DNA from 3 places in the Aliiglaciecola litoralis genome. Region 3 is predicted to be linked to each of the others. Evidence: predicted binding sites of a transcription regulator. Region 3 holds the regulator's gene; each other region holds the start of a gene.
The links. Region 3 encodes FNR, which switches genes on or off when oxygen is low (the NO sensors DNR and NnrR bind a similar motif). Its sites were predicted from a motif close to TTGATCTAGATCAA; they were not measured.
Positions count from the first base shown of each region.

Region 1 (4,815 bases), on a different contig from region 3:
ATCGATATGTTAAAAATACTTTATTACAGGTGAACTTATATTTTCCATGCCACAACATAGTCGTTTTCTTAATCGCTACTTTTGGCTTGCCAATATCTTCTTTTGGTTGGCGGTGCACGCGTTTTTCACCCATATACAATATGGCGCGTCCTTGGGCACTGACAAAGAGCTAAGTATGCTAACAATCTGGGTTCTGTTGAGTCCTTGGTTTTTAAACTGGATCATTGTCACCGCCGGTATCTTTATCGTAGTGAGAAACAACGATATTCCTGATAAACCCTTGTCAAACAAAGTGCTGAGTCATTTTTTCTGGATGTGGGTGCTGCTGTTTTGTTACTGGAGTGTTTCTACCTTTGAAAGAATGTTGTTAGCCGATCAAAATCTTGAACAATATGGTCAGACACTTTGGCGGACCTTAACCACTAGCGCTCAATTGGATTTTTTCATTTATTTTGCGGTACTTGCCTGTGGCCTTGGGATCCGCTTTTATCACAATGCGATTCAAGAAGGGATCGAGCTAAAACGTATGCATTATCAGCTAACCCAAGAGCAACTGAAAACATTACGCTCGCAATTGAACCCGCACTTTTTATTCAATGCCCTCAATACCATCGCTAGTTTAGTCAGGCTAAAACGTGAAAAGGACGCGGTTTATGCATTGTCTGAACTCAGCTTAATGTTGCGTAAAATTCTCGAAAATAAAAATCATAGCGACATCAAAATAAAAGATGAAATAGCCTTTATAAATAGTTATTTAGCAATACAAAAAATGCGCTTTGCGGATAAATTAGATACCCACATCTCGGTTCAACCCGATTGTCTTGAAATTGCTATTCCTAACATGCTGTTACATCCTTTAGTGGAAAATGCGGTGCAACATGGCTCACAATTGGAGTCGAGTAAAAATCTACTAAATTTGGTGATCAGTCGTGACGGCAGCGAGTTGAAAGTTGTGTTAACCAACAAAGTAGCAAAAAATGTTCAACACAACGGGTTTGGTATTGGCTTGAGCAATACCCGTGAGCGTTTATCCAAGCTGTACAATCATTTTCGGCTGGAATCCCAACCACTAGATAATGATTTGTTTGAGACATTATTAGCCATACCAATAGGAGAGCAGGATGCTTAATATATTAATCGCCGATGATGAGCATTTGGCCCGCGAAACCATTAAGTTGTTATTGCAAGACCAAGAAGATGTGGCCAATATTTATGAAGCTAAAGATGGTAATCAAGCATTGCAGTTGGCGAATGAATTTACCCCACAGGTCATCTTTCTCGACATCGAAATGCCAGGTATTTCCGGCATCCAACTCGCTAAGCATATTCCCAGTGAGTGCGTTATTATCTTTGCCACAGCATACAATGAGCATGCGGTAGAGGCGTTTGAGTTAAACGCCTTAGATTACATACTCAAGCCATTTGATGATGAAAGGTTTTATGTAGCACTGGATCGCGCCAGACAAAAAATTAAAGATGATCACCAACAAGACTATTCCAAACTGGGTGAGTTGATTAAACAGATGGTGTCAGAGCCACCTAAGCATTACAAAGAGCGCTTGGTCATTCGCGATCCTGGCCGCATTCGACTCGTTGAAGTTGCTCAAATAGATTATATCACTGGGGCGGGAAATTATGCCGAGCTGCACTTGAACGATGGTAAACATCTGTTGCACCGCGAAACGCTCTCAGCGCTAGAAGAACAACTCAATCCCGAGGCGTTTGTGCGCATTCACCGGTCCTCTATCGTGAGGCGCAGCGTGATTACCGAGTTGCGGCCAAATGACAAAGGCGACTACTCTGTTATTTTACGAAATGGTGAAGTACTGACCTTATCAAGGCGTAATCGAGCCAAACTTGAAGAGTTGACGCATTAAGCGCAACAGCCGTTGCGTTGTAAATCATTTTAACTTGGCATATTGCTGAGGTATTCACCAACACACAACTAAGGCAAAACTGCGGATTTCTCCCTTCCTCAAGTAAAGAGGCTTTGGTTGAGGCACTTCTTCTTAATCCTTTTTTGTATTAAAACCTGATCTGGATCAATATTACTCAAATGAATAGGCGTAACCTTAATCATTTAAAGTCAGCGGTTTATCGCCACACTTAAGGTGCCTTCCTCATGCAACTAGAAAAACATACGTTGATTAACGACTTTCCCGAGCATCATCACACCATTCGTCATCTCAAAATGAATGATATGCACTTCGCCAAGTTATTCGAAAATTATCATCAAATAGAAAGTGCCGTTCACCATATTGAAGAAGGTAATGAAGCGGTTTCTGACGAGCATTTGGAATCCCTTAAGAAAAGTCGCTTTGGACTAAAAGACCAGCTATATGCACTGATAGTGAAAGCTGAAAATGCACTTTAACCCATGCTTGGCTGACAAGTAGGAGTCGGTGGCAATGTCGAAAACGAGATTTTTAATCACAATTAACCTTGTATTGTTAATTCTTAGCATGATGTTTTTAAACAGTTGTAGCAATCCCATGGAGTCGCTACGCAAAGTGACTTACCCGCCTGATTTTAAGTATACAGAGCCATCAAAGCTGCGCTCAGAAATGGGACAATTGGCGCAGCAGATGCGGATGCTGGATGAGGCCCTCAACGAGAGACCTAATCATAACGATGTAGAGATAGAGGAACAACGGCAGCAAGTGCTCAGTGCATTGGCTCAAATAGAAAGGATCGCCTCGCGGTTACAATCCGGTAATTCAGGGGCTAATCATCCCTTTATGCAAGACTACATGGATACTTTTGTCAGCCAAGTGGGGGAAGCGCGTGTTGCGGCTTCTTTGCCCGAGCCACGCTACTATTTTGCCGGAAAGATTTCCGGTGGCTGTACCAGTTGTCATCGAATAAACCGATAACCCCTTGCTCCTGACAAACACAAAAAAAGCGCTGCGATGATGCAAAATCAGCGCAGCGCTTTATCGTTTTGCTCTTCGTTTAACGGTCCAAATTCATGACTTTAGTCCAAGCTTTGACGAAGTCATCTACAAACTTTTGTTTGGATGTATCAAAGGCGTAAACTTCTGCCACAGCGCGCAACTCTGAGTTAGAGCCAAAGATCAGATCCACAGAAGTGGCTGTCCACTTAGGCTCACCAGTAGCGCGATCTACGCCTTGATAGACGCCATCAATATTCGATTTTTGCCATCTGGTCGACATATCCAATAAGTTGACGAAAAAGTCATTGCTCAGAGTTCCAGGTTTATCAGTGAGCACCCCATGGGAAGACTGAGTATGGTTTGCATCGAGGGCACGCAATCCACCTACAAGGACAGTCATTTCAGGTACACTCAAATTTAGTTGATCGGCTTTATCCACTAGTGCTTCAGTGGGCGATTTATAGCTATTGGCTGCATCAAAGTAGTTTCTAAAACCATCGGCATTTAATTTGAGTAAATCAAATGAATCGACATCTGTTTGCTCTTGCGTGGCATCGCCGCGACCGGGCTTAAAGGGCACTGTGATTTGATAGCCTGCATCTTTTGCCGCTTTCTCTATCGCTGCCGCGCCACCCAAAACAATTAAATCTGCCATAGAGACTTTGTCGCTATTGAAGAAACCGCTGGTAGCGTCTTTCTGGATGTCTTTGAGTACTGCTACCACTTTGGCAACTTCCGCTGGATTGTTGACTTCCCAATCTTTTTGCGGTGCCAATGTTAAACGAGCACCATTTGCTCCACCGCGCATATCGGAATCCCGGTAACTCGCGGCTGAAGCCCAAGCAACTCGGATTAATTCAGATACACTCAAGCCGGAATCAAGTATTTTTGCTTTGAGCTTTTTAGCGTCCTTGGCGTCAATAGTCGATTGGCTATCTTCGACAATTGGATCTTGCCAGATAAGAATGTCGGCAGGGACTTCCTTCCCTAAATAATTGGATCTGGGGCCCATGTCTCTGTGGGTTAATTTATACCACGCTTTGGCAAAAGCTAATTGGTACTCCTTTGGATCCGCTAAAAATCGTTCGGCAATTTTACGGTACTCAGGATCAAACTTTAAGGCCAAGTCAGCTGTCGTCATCACTGGTGAGTTAAACTTGCCATCTACATGCGCATCAGGCACAGCTTTGTGTAACGATTCATCTGTGGGGATCCACTGAATCGCTCCGGCTGGACTGCGAGTTTGTTGCCATTCAAAATTCAGCAAATTACTCAAATACAAAGACGTCCACTTAGTTGGCGCTTGGGTCCATGCACCTTCAAGTCCGCTGGTGATCGTATCTTCTGAATGTCCCTTACCACATTTATTTTTCCAACCTAATCCTTGTTCCTCAATCTCTGCCGCAGCGGGCTCGGTGCCCATACAATCTTTTGGTTTGTGGGCACCATGCATCTTACCAAAGGTATGACCGCCCGCAATTAACGCTAAGGTTTCCTCGTCGGTCATTGCCATGCGGCTAAATGCAACGCGAATGTTTTTTGCTGAACCCAGCGGATCGGGTTTACCTTTAGGACCTTCAGGATTGACGTAAATTAAACCCATGTGGGTCGCGCCAAGCGGCCGTTGTAATTTACCGTCTTTGTCTTCTCGATCACTGGCAAGCATTTCTACTTCCGGGCCCCAGTAGACGATGTCTGGCTCCCAATCGTCAGCTCGTCCTCCCGCAAAACCGTAGGTTTCAAAGCCCATATTCTCCAGTGCAACGTTACCGGCCAATACCATTAAATCGGACCATGACAACGCCTCTCCATATTGTTGCTTTATTGGCCACAGTAAGCGTCGAGCTTTGTCAAGGTTGCCATTATCTGGCCAGCTATTGAGGGGGTCAAACCGTTGCTGTCCGCCGCCAGCGCCGCCGCG
Region 1 covers NZ_BAAAFD010000002.1:151,163-155,977, reverse strand. The annotation lists gene ABD036_RS04350 (sensor histidine kinase) at 47-1,129, shown strand; gene ABD036_RS04345 (LytR/AlgR family response regulator transcription factor) at 1,122-1,877, shown strand; gene ABD036_RS04340 (HP1242/YdcH family protein) at 2,123-2,374, shown strand; gene ABD036_RS04335 (hypothetical protein) at 2,493-2,873, shown strand; gene katG (catalase/peroxidase HPI) at 2,953-4,815, opposite strand, start outside.
Region 1: ABD036_RS04340 (HP1242/YdcH family protein) is a predicted target of FNR. The motif match lies at 2,033-2,046, and genes of this name have one in related genera.

Region 2 (4,815 bases), on a different contig from region 3:
TAGCTTCATGCTCAGCATAGCAGTAACAGGGATAACACCGACAACTAACGTTTTGTTATCAATCACCACAACTAGGGTTTTAAAGACCTGCTCTGCTGGTACTTCCATTTTTTCTGCTGCTTCAATTCCATAAGCCTCATTGGTTCCATCATGCACAAATTCATGGATACGGTGCGGGATGTTATATTTCTTAGCAACATTGATCGCTGGTGTCATGTTAAGCCTCTAAAGCCTGCGATAAACAACGGAAATGAGTTGGTGGTCACTTTTGCGAACGCTAATTTCATTTATTATTTTGGTATTTTAAGGCTTCAATTTCTAATTTTTTCATTGCTTTTACATGGTTCAGATAAATAACAACGATCGCAAAAACCACGCCTAATATTGTACCTATTGTTAAGAAAAACCAAAGATTTACAGTCATGTTGAACTCCCCTTTTCATGTCGTTCTAACGAATCCGTAAATTTAACGCAATCATCAGCTCAATGCGTTTAATCTAGCAGCAAGTTTTAGTGTTAAATTCTAATCGTGGCTATTTGATGAAGATTATTAAACTTATAGAACCAATATGCATTAACTTACGTAGCAATTACACCGGTTTTAAATAGAAGGATTAAATGTAATGTCAGATATCTCCGCTTATGCGGCTAAATCGAACAACGGACATATGGAACCGCATAAAATTACTCGCCGAGAGCCTGGTGAGAATGATGTGCAGATTGAAATTGAGTATTGCGGCGTCTGCCACAGTGACCTCCATGCGGTGAAAAATGACTGGGGAAACTCAGAGTATCCATTGGTTCCAGGTCACGAAATCATAGGGTCAGTAAGCGCGGTTGGAAGCAATGTTGACGAGTTTTCGGTTGGTGACAGTGTCGGCGTAGGCTGCTTAGTGGATTCATGCCAGTCTTGTGAAGCCTGTGATATCGATTTAGAGCAACACTGCTTAAACGGCGCGGTGATGACCTACAACAGCAAGACCGACGACCCAGGCGGACGTACTTATGGTGGTTATTCAAAGCGAATTGTTGTCCAAAAAGATTTTGTTCTGCGCATTCCACAGAACTTAAACAAAGCGGGCGCAGCGCCATTGTTGTGCGCAGGTATTACAACTTACTCGCCTCTTCATCAATATGGCGTTAAAAAAGGCATGACTGTTGGGATCATTGGACTAGGCGGTTTAGGTCATATGGGTATCAAGTTGGCTTCTGCTATGGGGGCTCACACTGTTATGATCACAACATCACAAGACAAAGCCAAAGATGCCAAAAGACTGGGTGCAGATGATGTTCTTATCTCGACAAATAAGGACGAAATGAAAAAGTGGCGAGGCAAGTTTGATTTTTTACTGAATACCATTCCGGTTGGTCACGATATTAATCCGTATGTTGTTCTATTAAAGTTCGACAGTACCATGTGCCTCGTTGGCGCAATTGAACCTTTGGAGTCGGTTAACGGCGCACAGCTTATCTCTGGCCGCAAAGTCGTTGCGGGATCGCTCATCGGTGGCCTCAAGGAAACCCAGGAAATGTTGGATTTTTGCGGCCAACATAATGTCGTCTCTGACATCGAAAAAATAGACATGAGCGACATCAATGACGCGTTTGAACGTATGCAAGCGAACGACGTACGATATCGATTTGTGATAGACATGGAAACCTTGTAACCGCCAACCACACTTGTCGCTTTCAAAGACATTCTGACCATGACATTGGCTTCAAAAGGTTCAACGTAATTAAGTTACGTTGAACCTTTTTTTGTTGCCTAACCTTAATCGGCAAGTTACAGACTCAACAACCAGTAGATACCGCATGCGCCCAGCCACTTAACTAGTTTTTAGACCATCAGTTTCAAAGCAAAATACGGCACAATATTCAATACAATGATGGCTAGTTTATACGTCCCAATATAGTGAAAATATAACGTGGGTAATTCGCTTGGATTAACTCCGGTTAATTTACTGTGGATGCTGATGATAAAATTTCGAAACACTGAAATAGCCATGAAAGTAAAAAGTAACAGTCCAATATTGAGTATGGAGCACCAGCCTAAAAATGTAGACAGTGTATCAATGCTGATCATCATGCGGTTCGCCTCAGTTGCAAGAATTTAGTGTCAAGGTTCCAGTATAGATAACATACTCGAAATAACGCTGAGACAAGACAAGTATAGAATTGATTATTCCAATAATTCACCGTCTTTACTCAACATGTCTGAAATGAGCAGCTCTCTCACTCCCCTCAAAAACTGCTCATTATCAACTTTTTCGTACGAAATAAATTGATCTACATCAATTAACGTATATACTTTCAGAAATTACTGAAACTTCAGAAATCGAGAAATTTATGAACATGACGCCAATGATCGAATCCTTTGTAATGCACTTTGGTGAAATGGGCAGTCGTTGGGGGTTTAATCGCACAGTAGGTCAAATGTATGCCTTGCTGGTCGTTTGTGAAGAACCCCTCAGTGCAAACGAAATTGCTGAAGCATTAAATATCTCGCGAGGAAACGTGAGTATGGGCTTGAAAGAACTTCAATCTTGGCGATTGGTCCAGATGCATCACGTTCCTGGCGATCGTAAAGATTACTTTAAAGCCTTGGGCAGTATTTGGGATATGGCTAACAAAGTATTTGAACAGCGTCGCAAGCGAGAGATGGATCCAACGCTAAGCTTACTCAGAGACATACTGTTGGACAAACCTGCAAATGAGCAAGAAAAATACGCCCAAAGTAGATTGCAAGAAATCCATGATTTACTTGAAAACATCACGCAGTGGAGCGAAGAGTTACAGCGCTTAAGCCCTGAAAAAATGGCGGCCTTGATGAAACTTGGCTCTGGCGTAGGTAAGGTGCTCGACATGAAAGACAAGTTTTTAAAAAGTAGTTAAACAAACCAGAAAGACCGGGTTTAAGCCCGCTTACTTTTCCTATTTTTGCTAGTACATACGCTAGACTAAAAATGTGAAAGGTAAACAGACTTTAACTTTTAGAGGTGTATCATGGCAGACGTAATGCTGCTTTCCCGTATTCAATTTGCGGCTAACATTAGTTTTCACATCTTATTTCCCACCATCACCATCGCCCTATGCTGGTTGTTGTTTTATTTTAAAGTTCGGTTTCACATCTCAGACCATCCAGTGTGGATGCGTATTTACCGTTTTTGGGTAAAGGTCTTTGCGTTAACTTTTGCATTGGGAGTGGTAAGCGGTATTACCATGTCATTTCAGTTTGGCACCAATTGGCCCGGCTTTATGGAAAAAGTTGGCAACATTGCTGGGCCACTGCTGGCATATGAAGTGCTTACCGCCTTTTTCTTAGAAGCGACCTTTTTAGGCATCATGTTATTTGGCATTAATCGCGTGCCGCGATGGGTACATACCTTGGCGACCTTTATTGTCGCAGTTGGTACTTCATTGTCGGCGTTTTGGATTTTGTCACTTAATTCATGGATGCACACCCCGGCGGGGTTTGAAATGCGCGAAGGGGTAGCTCACGCTGTTGATTGGTTTGCGATTGTGTTCAACCCATCGTTCCCTTATCGATTTGGTCACATGCTGCTGGCGTCAGGCTTAACCGCGTGCTTTTTGATAGTCGGGATATCAGCCTACCGCATACTAAGAGGTGACAATAAAAAAGCCCCTAATGTTGCTCTGCGTACAGGGTTATTTATCGCGGCAATTCTTGCCCCGCTACAAATTGTCATGGGTGATCTACATGGGTTAAATACCTTTGAACATCAACCGCAAAAAGTCGCGGCTATGGAGGGTATTTGGGAAACAACTCAAGGTGCGCCCTTATTATTGTTTGCCATCCCAGATGAAGCCCAGCGTGCCAATCATTACGAAGTCGCCATTCCCAAAATGGCGAGTGTAATCCTCACTCATGACTCCGAAGGCACCATTCGCGGTTTGAACGAATTTGCAGGCGAGCATCCACCAGTAAAACCGGTGTTCTTTGCATTTAGGATCATGGTCGGATTAGGCATGCTGATGTTGCTCAGCGCCTGGCTTGCCAGCATCACTTTATGGCGACACAAACGCTTACCCAAATTCGCCCTTAAATTCTTTGTGGCCATGACATTTTCCGGTTGGATAGCCACATTGGCGGGTTGGTATGTCACTGAAATTGGACGCCAACCCTACTTGGTCAGTGGCGTATTAACCGTGGCTGATGCGGTGACAGATATCCCCTCGGGTAACGTGGTGATGAGTTTGACCATGTACTTAACCGTCTATGCCTTGCTGTTAATAGCCTACATAAAAACCTTGTTTTACATGGCTCGCCAGTCGGTAGAAATAGAAGAATACGAGTTCGCCAAGGCATCAAAGGCTCACCCCTTTAATCAACAGGAGGCTTCCGCATGATCTTAGATAGTCAACTTCCCATCATCTTTGCTGGGCTAATGGCCTTCTCCGTGCTTGTCTATGCCATATTGGATGGTTATGACTTAGGCGTCGGTTTGCTACTGCCAATGGACAACGAAACACAACGAGACAAAATGATTGCGTCAATTGGGCCTTTTTGGGATGCCAATGAAACCTGGCTGGTACTGGCTATTGGTCTGCTGTTAGTGGCGTTTCCAAGCGCCCATAACGTGATATTCAAAGCGCTATATTTGCCTGCGGCAATCTTGTTAATCGGCTTGATCCTCAGAGGCGTGTCTTTTGATTTTCGCGCAAAAGTGATTGCTCATCATAAAAACCGCTGGGACCGACTATTCAAAATAGGGTCCCTTATTTCGGCGGCATCACAAGGGTACATGCTAGGCATGTTTGTAATGGGATTTGAGACAACACCAATAGCCGTCGCTT
Region 2 covers NZ_BAAAFD010000012.1:50,363-55,177, forward strand. The annotation lists gene ybaK (Cys-tRNA(Pro) deacylase) at 1-216, opposite strand, end outside; gene ABD036_RS16865 (hypothetical protein) at 284-424, opposite strand; gene ABD036_RS16870 (NAD(P)-dependent alcohol dehydrogenase) at 624-1,667, shown strand; gene ABD036_RS16875 (DUF6868 family protein) at 1,838-2,086, opposite strand; gene ABD036_RS16880 (GbsR/MarR family transcriptional regulator) at 2,347-2,892, shown strand; gene ABD036_RS16885 (cytochrome ubiquinol oxidase subunit I) at 3,004-4,368, shown strand; gene cydB (cytochrome d ubiquinol oxidase subunit II) at 4,365-4,815, shown strand, end outside.
Region 2: ABD036_RS16880 (GbsR/MarR family transcriptional regulator) is a predicted target of FNR. The motif match lies at 2,282-2,295, and genes of this name have one in related genera.

Region 3 (4,815 bases):
GGATAATACCAATGTGAGCCCAGCCTCTTGCTGCGCCACTGCCTAATGCTAAGCCTATTTTCACCGAGAATACTTCCTTACTTAATTCAAATTGATAATTGAAACTTTGTCTAAATCCGTAGTGGGAGATTCTAACGGCATAGGATCAAACCCTAGATCGCCATCTTTAAATGGGGCTTCCTGAGTCTCAAGGTGTTTAAAATCAAAAATTTGTGGATCTGCGAGGTGTGACGGCACCACGTTCTGCATTGCTTTAAACATACTTTCTATCCGTCCAGGGAAACGAGTTGACCAATCTTGCAACATCTGTTTAATCACTTTACGTTGCAAGTTTTCTTGTGAGCCACATAAATTGCACGGAATAATCGGGTACTCCATGACTTGAGCAAAGTGACTGATATCAGCTTCAGTACAATAGGCTAAAGGTCTTATAACCATTTGTTTGCCGTCATCACTTACCAACTTTGGCGGCATGGATTTTAACCTTCCGCCGTAGAACATGTTGAGAAATAATGTTTCTAACATGTCATCACGATGGTGGCCTAAGGCAATTTTAGTGGCGCCTAATTGAGTCGCTGTTTTATATAAGATTCCTCGTCGCAGCCTAGAACACAAAGAGCAGGTCGTTTTCCCTTCCGGAATTTTGTCTTTGACAATGGAGTAGGTGTCTTCAGTCACAATGTGAAAGTCTACATTGAGTTTAGACAGATATTCTGGCAACACATGATCGGGAAAACCCGGTTGTTTTTGGTCTAGGTTTACCGCTATTAATGTGAAATCTATGGGGGCCGTTCGCTGCTTCTGCAGCAAAAGATCGAGCATGGTGTAGCTATCTTTGCCGCCGGATAGACACACCATAACCTTATCGCCTTGTTCTATCATATTAAAGTCAGCGATAGCCTTACCGACTAGACGACTCAGCCGTTTTTGAATTTTGCTATCATCGTTTTTGGGTGTGGCAAAATTGTGGCTAGGTTGGTTCATGCGGATCCTTTGAATCTCATCTACGGCAAAGCTGGACATTATACCAGCCACACTACCGGTGACAAACCTATTATCAGAGTATTTACCTATAGTTCAATACTTGTTTTAGCGCTTAATTGGGCATTCAAAACCGTCTGGTTTGAGTGCTAACACATCGCAATCAAGTTTATCAATTACGTGTTCAGCGGTATTTCCTATGAGCGCTGCCGTTATTCCTGTTCTTCCCACAGTGCCAATAATGACAAGTTCGGCATCAATCTCATTAGCCACATCAGGAATAACATTCTCTGGTAACCCTTCTCTAATGTACAGGTGGTTAACATCAATCGGAAATTGTTTGGCGTGGGCATGCATACTATCGGTGTGGTGTTTCTTGACCGCTTCTGTATAACTAACCGGATCAAATTCAGGTATTTCAATGGCAATATTAACGGGTGTCCCAGGGTAGGAGTTAACCAAATGTACATGCCCATTTAGTAACTCACTAAACTTGAGCGCCATGTGGGTCATTTTAACATTTAGGTTTTGATGTTCATCATCTTCAGTTCCCGCATCCACAGCGGCAATGATGTTGCCGTCTTCAGGCCAGTCATGATCTTTTACCAATAACACCGGAACCGGAGATTTACGCAACAAGTGCCAATCAGTTGGCGTAAAAATGACAGATTTAAGGGTATCGTGTTGCTTAGTGCCTTTGACAATAATGTCATAGTTATTTTCAACCACTTCAAATAAAATACTTTCAAAGGGGCGGTTATGCCAGACCACTTTAATATCGATTGAAATAGCGCCATCACATAAAGGTTGTATGATGCTTTCAAGCCAATCCGTTCGATCATCCACCACAGCTTGACGCATGGTTTCTCGTTCATCCACCGAGAGCATAGTGGTTAACTCATATGAAAAGTCGTAAATAGTTAAAAACGCGGTAATACTTGCTCCGGTTTTGTGGGCCAATAAGATGGCTCGCTGCAATGATTTCTGTTCCAGTGCTGCTGGATCTATAACTGCAAGAATTTTATTAAACCTAGCCATAACGATTTCCATTTCCATGATAGAACGAGTTAATCTTAAGTGTAAGAACAGATCCTTAGAATGCCAACTTAGTATGACAAATACTTAAAAGAACCAAGCCTTTGTGCAAACCTTCCATAAACTTATTAATGGTACGAACGTGGCGCTCAAAAAATTAAGAAAATAATTGAGACACTCATTTAATAATTGAGACACTCACTATAAGAAGGTATAAAACAATTACAGAGCTCTGTAAAATTCAAGGTGTGTCTTTTCTTAAACCGCGAATTAATTGGCTGTTTTCTTATTTTGGTTGAGGTGTATGCTGAAAATCGCCTTATTTCTCAAATAACAGGCAGCCGGACTTAGCAACATTGAGTTGATGGGTGTTTATTTTGGATTGGATTGTTTCTAGGCATGTTGCAATAACGCTCTGGCCTTTGCCATCCCTCGTATGCGTTGATGCTTTGTGTGTTGTTTGAATTGTTGAAGCATGTGTTCACTGCCTACAGCGGTGTAGAAGTGTTGTTCAAACTCGGTCGTTAGGGTTAACCACTGCTCGGTATTCAGACCAAGACTGTTTAGAATGGAGCTGTGTTGCGGCTTGATATGACCTGCTTTATCCTGACGAATACACTTGCCCGTTCTCTCAATCAGCTCACAGTAATCGATTAGGCTATACGCGATACCTTTAGGCATGTCTTTTTTGTGATTGCCTACAAAGCGCATTAAGGTGCGGGGCTGTTCACCTTTGATAAGCGCGTGAATACGTCTTTGAATGCTGGTGTGTTTTGAGGTTTCAGGAGTGCTGTCCATGTTGGCTCGAATAGGGTTTAAGTCGACATAGGCCATACAGGCTACTAGCGCACTTTCATCTAGCAAGGCTTGGGATTTAAAGCGTCCTTCCCAAAACCGCCCCGTACAGTCATCTTCTTTGTTCGCCTCACGGGCGATGTGCTCGTTCAGATTGCGCATCAGCCAACTGATGTCGTATAAGCGTTGACGGTAAATAGTGACCGTTTGCTCCAGACTCACAAGCTCAGCATCACTGAGCGGCTCGCCTTTATGATATTGTTGACTCAATAAGGTGCCTTGATACAACTGATGCCAACGCCTAATCACCTCAGTCATCGACCAGCTATCCGCGGTTTCTTTATCCACACACAGCACCACATGGGTATGATTACTCATCACCGCATACGCACAAATATCAATGGCGAACACTGACGCTAAAAACAACAAACGTTTTTCTACCCACGCCCGGCGATGTTCAAAGCTTTGTCCAGTAAACGAGTCTTCACCGCACAAAAAAGAGCGACGAACACAGCGTGAAACACAGTGGTAGTAAGGAGTATCAATTAAACTGATTTGGTTTTTGCGTGGTTGGGGCATAACAGACCATCCTTGGTTGTTTGGTTACCCTAAACTTAGAACAAAATGGCCGTTTCGCCATTTTTAACGTGGGTGTCTCAGTAAAACTGGACTTTAAAAGTGGGTGTCTTAATAAGAACTGTTATTTTTATGGTGGGGCTGCGATAGTTTGCGATCTTTAATTCACTCGGTTTTCTGTCTTAATGCTTGTGGCTTTAGTATTTGGATCAGTTTGCCGTCCACCAGTATGATTTTTTCTTTTTGTAACCGGGTGAGTAATCGACTAATGGTTTCAACAGTCAAACCAAGATGATTGCCAATCTCACTTCTTGTCATCGGCAAGTTGAAGTCCGATGGTGAAAATCCTCTGGCAGCAAATCTATCTGACAAGTTAAGCAGTAAGTAAGCGATACGCTCTTCTGCCGTGCGTTTGTTCAGGAGCATCATCATGTCATGATCTGATTTAATTTCAGTGCTCATGATTTTAAGCATTTCTTTTCGAAGTGAGGGCAGCTTAACACTCATTTCATCAAGCTTATCAAAAGGTAATTCGCAGACCATCGACGTTTCCATGGCTTGAATGAAACTTTGATATTGTTCGGTACATAAACCGTCGAACCCTACTATGTCCCCTGGGAAATGAAAGCCCGTAATCTGCTGTTGGCCATCTGGTGAGATAATATAAGATTTAAACGAGCCACTTCGTACCGCAAACAACGAAGTGAATTTCTGCCCAGGTGAGGTAAGCTGGTCGAGTTTGTGCAACGGTTTTTTGCGTTCAACAATGTCATCTAAGCTTTGCATTTCGGTCTGATTCAACGCGACAGGAATACAAAGATGGTTGAAGCTGCAATTTTGGCAGCGAATACTGAAATCAGATGTGGCCTGCATCAATGACTCATGAGAATGACTTTTACCAATTATGGATTGCTCGATAGGTTAAAAGCAAGCCGAATATGGTGAGGATGGTTGCGACGGATTGCCTAACGAATCTATTCGCCAAATAGTGCCTTATGGTTTTAGCACTGGCGCCCATAGCAAGCATAATGGGTAGGGTGCCTAAACCAAACAATAGCATCGTAAGAAAGCCAATTTTTGCACTGCCCGACGCGACACTCCACGTTAAGGTTGAATAGACCAAGCCACAGGGTAGCCAGCCCCAAATCATGCCATATGGTAGTGCATATATTGGATGTTTGAAGGGGATAAAACGTTTTGATGCCGGTTGGATCAATCTCCAGAAATAACCGCCGAGTTTTTCAATTCGGGTCAGCCAATTTAACCACTGCCCAATATACAGTCCCAATAGGATCATAAATACGCCGCCTAGTAGGGGCAAAAATTGCGGATTTATCCAACTTCGACTGGACACCATACTGCCTAAATACCCGGCGATACCGCCAGCAATTGCATAGGATAAAATACGTCCTCCATTGTAGGCCAACA
Region 3 covers NZ_BAAAFD010000001.1:161,840-166,654, reverse strand. The annotation lists gene ABD036_RS00710 (patatin-like phospholipase family protein) at 1-64, opposite strand, end outside; gene ttcA (tRNA 2-thiocytidine(32) synthetase TtcA) at 82-984, opposite strand; gene uspE (universal stress protein UspE) at 1,090-2,019, opposite strand; gene ABD036_RS00695 (transposase) at 2,410-3,390, opposite strand; gene fnr (fumarate/nitrate reduction transcriptional regulator Fnr) at 3,553-4,260, opposite strand; gene ABD036_RS00685 (sulfite exporter TauE/SafE family protein) at 4,283-4,815, opposite strand, start outside.